2 regions of the Microbacterium sp. NPDC080220 genome follow, and region 2 is predicted to be linked to the other one. Evidence: predicted binding sites of a transcription regulator. Region 2 holds the regulator's gene; the other holds the start of a gene.
The links. The regulator LexA, encoded in region 2, represses DNA repair genes until DNA is damaged. The targets are predictions, from matches to a motif close to TCGAACANNTGTTCGA.
Positions count from the first base shown of each region.

Region 1 (3,274 bases), on a different contig from region 2:
GAGGCCGGTTCCGGATGCCGCGATCACGACGCGCCAGCCCGCGCTCAGCAGGTTGCCGATGTGCTCCGTCGCGCCGTCGATGTTCCCTTGGAACGAGGGGACGGCAGAGGCGGGGATCCGAACCGCCGCATCCGCACGCTCGACGAGGCCCTCGGCGGCGGCATCCGACGCCCCCGAATCGAAGGTGCTGAGCGTCCACCACACGCCGCGACGGGAGGACGAAGCCTCGCGCAGCTCGGGGAGGGTGAGGAAGTCGCCCGCGCCGAGGTCGACGGGGCTCTCGGCGCCGGCGGTCGCCGCGCTCCACGCAGCTTCGAGGAACTCGCGGTTCGTCTCGGCGAGCGTCATGGCGCGGGTGACGGCGCGCTCGGGGTCGACGACGGCCACCGCGGCGCCCTCGGGCAGGTAGTCCACGAGGGGAAGGACGGCGTCGGCGACGGCGGGCAGCAGCGATTCCATGCCTTCGACCGGGATGCCCTGGCTCATCTTCTCGAGCATGGTGCCGAGTCCCGGCATCCGATCCCGCAGGGCGGCGGCCCGCTCGCGGACGGCGTCGGTGAGGAGGAGCTCCCGGCTCGGGAGCAGGGTCACTTCGCGCACCTCGCCGGGCAGGGAGCGCTGATCGGCGACGGAGAAGGCGCGGATCTGATCGATCTCGTCGCCGAAGAAGTCCACCCGGTAGGGGTGGTCGGCGACGGGCGGGAACACATCGAGGATGCCGCCGCGGACGGCGAACTCGCCTCGTCGCGAGACCATGTCGACCCGGTGGTAGGCGAGGCCGACGAGTCGGTGGACGATGTCGTCGAGCTCCTGCCCGCGGGATCCGAGCTCGAGCCGGACGACACCCGCATCCGTCAATCCCGCCGCGATCGGCTGCAGCGCGCCACGGACGGACGCAGTGACCACGAGGGGGGTGCGACCGTCCCAGTCGGCCGCATCGCGGAGGACGCTCAGCCGCCGGCCGACGGTCTCGGCGCTGGGGCTGAGACGCTCGTGCGGCAGGGTCTCCCATGCCGGGAGGTGCCGGACGACGGCGTCGGGCAGGAGGCACTGCAGGGCCGCGCCGATGCTCTCGGCGCGCCGCCCCGTGGGGGCGACGAGCAGCAGGACGGGAGGCCGTCCCGACGCGGCGCGTCGCTCGAGGAGCCCGGCGAGCAGCGGAGCGTCGAGGCCCGTCACGGCCGAGAAGTCGACGTCCGATCCGGCGCCGTCGAGGGCCTCCCGGAAGCTGTCAGCCTGTTCGAGGGCGCGCACGATCCCGGGAATTGTCACCGGGGAAGTCTACGCGGCGCGTCGGACACCGGGGTCGGCGAGGCGGGCGAGGTGCGTCATGGGATCGAACATGGGTTCCCCTTCGGTCGGGGCGAGAGGATCTTTAGTTCGAAAATACTACTTGCTTACCATCTGAACCAAACCTAGAATAGAACAAATGTTCCCCTTCGAAGACGACTTCGCAGCCACGCTGAGGGCGATCGTCGATGACGTCGCGAGTGTGGCACGCGAGGTGGCGTCCGCGCAGATCGCGGAGTTGCGGATACTGGCCGCCGCGGGCCGGTTGGCCGAAGCGCAGACCGCGCAACGCAACGCGCGTGTGCAGGTGCACGACATGGCGTTGCGGTCGATCGCGGCGGAGGTCGGCGGGGTGATGCGCGTGACGGATCGGACCGTGCAGCGGCGGATCGGCGAGGCGCGGACGTTGATCGAAGGCTTCCCGGCGACTGTCGAGGCATGGGAGCAGGGACGGATCGTCCGCGGGCATGCGATCGCGATCGTCGAAACCGGAACGAGCCTGCCGGCGGAAATATGGACCGAGTTCGAACAGGTCGCGATCAGCCGATGCGAACGAGACACCCCGAACCGGCTGCGAGGCGAGCTCGAGATCCTCGCCCACCGGATGCACCCCCGCTCATTCGCGGAACGGCACGAGCAGGCTGCCGCCGGGCGGTGCGTGCGGATCGTGCCGGGGCGAGACGGGATGAGCGACGTCGTCGCAACCGTCCCGACGGTGATCGCCGAAGGGATCCACGACCGGCTCACGCAGCAGGCGCGGGCGATCATCGACACCCGCGACGAACGCGTCGCTGCGCGCGGGTGTGCGGGTGTCGCGTTCGGGGAAGCCGCCAGCGACGGCGACACTGACGGCTATCGCGACGACGACGCCGCCGCGATCATCGCCACCGACCAGCGGTCCACCGACCAGGTCCGCGCTGACGTGTTCGCGGACTTGCTCCTGGCGGGAGCACCCGCCCTCGATGACACCCGCGACACCACCTCCGGGCCGCTGGGTGCGATCCGCGCACGTGTGCAGGTGCTCGTGCCCGCCGCCACCCTTACCGGAGAAGACGATGGGCCATGCGACCTCGCCGGGCGCTCCCCCATCGACCCCGCCACGGCGCGCACACTCGCCGGCAGCACCCCTATCTGGGAACGCTTGTTTCACGACCCGACCACCGGGGTCACGGTCGCAACCGATTCGTACCGGGTCCCGTCCGGGATGCGACGATTCCTGCAAGCCCGCGACCAGCACTGCCGGTTCCCCGGATGCCGCGTCGCCGCCATCCGCTGCGAGGTCGATCACACCCACGACCACGCGCTCGGCGGACGAACCGAACTGTCGAACCTCGCCCACCTGTGCCAGAGGCATCACTCCATGAAGCAGTTCACCGCGTGGAGGGTCCGACAACTCAAGGGTGGCGTCCTCGAATGGACCTCACCCCTCGGCAGGACCTACCGCGAAGACGCCCCCACCCCGGCCGTCGCGTTCACCCCTGCCAAGCCACCACCCCACCCGCCCGCGGGACCCGCACCCTTTTGAGGTTCGCGCCGCGGCGAGCCGCCATCAGCGACGTCCCCGGGATTGCATCGCCGGTCGCGCTCACGGAACCTCAACGTCGATCGCGCGAGCTTCGCTCGCACGCTTGAGCCGCGCCAGGTGATACCGCCACCCCGCCTCGTGTTCCGACGGCAGCGAGTGCGGGGTCCCCACGCGCGAGAATCCCGATTCGGTCAGTCTCACCGACGTCGAATCACCATGACCGACGAGTTCGATCACGACGTCGAGAGAGCCTTCCCACCCACTTTCGGTCCAGCAGAAGCCGAGAAGGTGCGGTTGCGCACACTGCGTGATAGTTCCCTCCGCAGTGGCCTGACGCCCGTCCTCGACCCACGTTTCCACGAGCGGCGAACCGACAACCGCGTCGAAGCGCATTTCAGGCCACCATGCGCTCCGACCGACGGTGAGGCATCGCCAGACATCCTCCACAGACGCACGGAT
Region 1 covers NZ_JBFBOP010000001.1:429,624-432,897, forward strand. Annotated here, with positions in the region: gene mfd (transcription-repair coupling factor) at 1-1,272, opposite strand, end outside; gene AB0P29_RS02345 (DUF222 domain-containing protein) at 1,430-2,815, shown strand; gene AB0P29_RS02350 (SRPBCC domain-containing protein) at 2,876-3,274, opposite strand, start outside.
Region 1: a site for LexA is predicted at 1,337-1,352, ahead of AB0P29_RS02345 (DUF222 domain-containing protein). Genes of this name have one in related genera too.

Region 2 (3,274 bases):
GTCGATGAGCGCGGGATCGGCGGCGAGGTAGCCCACGCGCGCCCCGGCGAAGGCGAAGGCCTTGCTCATCGTGCGCGACACGACGAGACGCTCGCGGTCGTGAAGCAGCGTGAGCGCGGACGGCTCGTCGCGCGGGGCGAACTCCTGGTACGCCTCATCGACGATCACGATGCCCCGGGAGGCCTCGTAGACGGCCTCGATGACCTCGAGCGACAGCGGCGTGCCCGTGGGGTTGTTCGGTGTGCAGAGAAAGACCACGTCCGGCTGAGCACGTTCGATCTGCTCGGCGGCATCCGCTGCGGACAGGGTGAAGTCGTCGCCGCGCGTACCGCTCACGTAGGTGGCGCCCGTCGCGCCCGTGAGCAGCGGGTACATGGAGTACGTCGGCGCGAACCCGAACGCCGTGCGTCCCGGCCCACCGAACGCCTGCAGGATGTGCTGGAGGACCTCGTTCGACCCGTTGGCCGCCCAGATCTGATCCGGTTCGAGACCGTGGCCCAGGTAATCCGCGAACCCCTCGCGCAGAGCCGTGAACTCACGGTCGGGGTAGCGGTTGATGTCCCGCAGCGCCTGCGCGATGCCGTCGAGGATGTCGTCCGCGACCTCTTCGGGAACCGGGTGGGTGTTCTCGTTGACGTTGAGCGTCACGGGCAGCGACGCCTGCGGGGCGCCGTAGGGGATCTTGCCGCGCAGGTCGTCGCGGAGGGGGAGGTCGTCGAGACTGGCACTCACCCCGCCATCGTAGGACGTGCCGCGGCCTTACTCGCCCGCCTGCGCCGAGTAGGTGGCCGGGATCGCGATCGACTGACCGGCGTCCACCGCCGAGGACGACAGCGCGTTGAGGCGGACGATCTCGTCGATGACGTCGCGCGGGTCGCTGTCGGGCGCGATGTCCTGCGCGATGCTCCACAGCGATTCGCCGGGCATCACGGTCACGGTGTCGAAAGACCCCGCGGACGCCCCCGCGTCGCCGCTCGCGAGGGCACCCCCGCTGGAGAGGATGCCGACGCCCAGCGCGACGACCACGGGCAGTGCGGCGAGCGTGGCGAGGACACGGCGGCCCCGCGTGGTCATCCGGAGGCGCGTGCGCACGACAGGCGCAGCGGCGGTGCTGGTGGTCGCGGTGCTGGTGGTCGCGGTGATCGAGTTCATGGTGTCCTCCTCGGGGTGACCCCGGTCAGATGAGATCTTCGCCCCCGCCCGTCGGCCGGGACGGACGGGTGCGAAGTTCTCTTCCGAACCTATCTTCGAAGTTCGTAGACTGTCAAGGGTGCGGTTGTCCGCAGATCGATCGAAGACGACACGCGGTCGGCTACGGGACGATCCGATCGACACCGGATACGGTTTCGATGACCAGAGCCCATCACCAACCTCCGACATTCGAAGGCGAGTGCTCCCGGAGGGACCCCGGGGTGACGAAAGGAACGACATGAGCGACAAGCCGCAGACGCGTCGGCGCAAGAGCCTGAGCGACAAGCAGCTCGCCATCCTCGAGGTGATCCAGCGCTCCATCGCCCGTCACGGATACCCGCCGAGCATGCGCGAGATCGGCGACGCCGTCGGCCTCAAGTCGCTCTCGAGCGTCACCCATCAGCTCAATCAGCTCGAGCTGAGCGGCTACCTCCGTCGCGACCCCGGCAAGACGCGCGCCATGGAGGTCCTCATCGATCTGCCGGGCTCGGCGGGCGAGAACCCTGCGGACGTCGCCCCGAGCGTCGGCGACGCGGCGATGGTGCCGCTGGTCGGCCGGATCGCCGCCGGCGTCCCCATCACCGCCGACCAGCAGGTCGAGGAGATCTTCCCCCTCCCGCGTCAGCTCGTCGGCAAGGGCGAACTGTTCATGCTGAAGGTGTCGGGCGACTCGATGATCGACGCCGCGATCTGCGACGGCGACTGGGTCGTCGTCCGCTCGCAGGCCACCGCCGACAACGGCGAGATCGTCGCCGCCATACTCGACGGCGAGGCGACGGTGAAGACCTTCCGCCAGCGCGACGGTCACACGTGGCTGCTCCCCCGCAACTCGGCCTTCGAGCCGATCCTCGGCGACGACGCGGTCGTCCTGGGCAAGGTCGTCGCGGTCCTGCGCGCCGTGTGACGGCGCGCACACGAAGAGAGGGGATGCCGGGCGGCATCCCCTCTCTTCGTTGCGGCGTCAGACCCCGGCGCCCACCTCGGCGCGGACCGCGCGAGCCGCCGCGACGATGTGGCGGAGGGAGGCGACCGTCTCGTCGTACCCGCGCGTCTTCAGACCGCAGTCCGGGTTCACCCACAGGCGACGGACGTCGAGCTCCGCGACGGCGCGCTCGAGCAGCGACGACACCTCGTCGACGGACGGCACGCGCGGCGAGTGGATGTCGTAGACGCCCGGTCCGATGCCGTGGGCGAATCCGGATGCCGCCACCTCCGGGATGACCTCACCCCGACTGCGAGCGGCCTCGATCGACGTGACGTCGGCATCGAGCGCCGCGATCGCGTCGATCACGACCCCGAACTCGGAGTAGCAGAGGTGCGTGTGGATCTGGGTCTCGTCGGCGGCGCCCGCGGTGGCGAGCCGGAAGGACCCGACCGACCAGTCGAGGTACGCCGGCTGATCGGCGGTCCGCAGCGGCAGGAGCTCCCGGAGCGCCGGCTCGTCGACCTGCACGATCGCGATGCCCGCCCGCTCGAGGTCGGCGATCTCGTCGCGGAGCGCGAGGGCGACCTGGTCGGCCGTCTCGCCGAGCGGCTGGTCGTCGCGGACGAAGGACCAGGCGAGGATCGTGACGGGTCCGGTCAGCATGCCCTTGACGGGCGCGGCGGACAGCGACTGCGCGTAGGCCGCCCACGGCACCGTGATGGGTGCGGGGCGCGAGACGTCCCCCCACAGGATCGACGGGCGCGTCGCGCGGGAGCCGTAGGACTGCACCCACCCGTTGCGGGTGACGGCGAACCCGTCGAGGTTCTCGGCGAAGTACTGCACCATGTCGTTGCGCTCGGGCTCGCCGTGCACGAGGACGTCGAGCCCGATGTCCTCCTGCAGAGCGATGACGCGCGCGATCTCGTCGCGGAGGAACCCTTCGTAGGTCGCCTCGTCGATCTCGCCGCGCGTCGCGCGGGCGCGCGCCCGGCGGATCTCGGCGGTCTGCGGGAAGGATCCGATCGTGGTCGTCGGGAGCGCCGGCAGACCCAGCACCGCGTCCTGTGCGGCGGCACGCACCTCGAACGGGGTGCGGGATCGGGCTGCCGGGGTGAGCCCGCCGGCACGGGCGCGGACGGCGCCGTCCTGGACCCCGGG
Region 2 covers NZ_JBFBOP010000009.1:29,383-32,656, forward strand. Annotated here, with positions in the region: gene AB0P29_RS13270 (histidinol-phosphate transaminase) at 1-732, opposite strand, end outside; gene AB0P29_RS13275 (LysM peptidoglycan-binding domain-containing protein) at 760-1,152, opposite strand; gene lexA (transcriptional repressor LexA) at 1,430-2,095, shown strand; gene metE (5-methyltetrahydropteroyltriglutamate--homocysteine S-methyltransferase) at 2,153-3,274, opposite strand, start outside.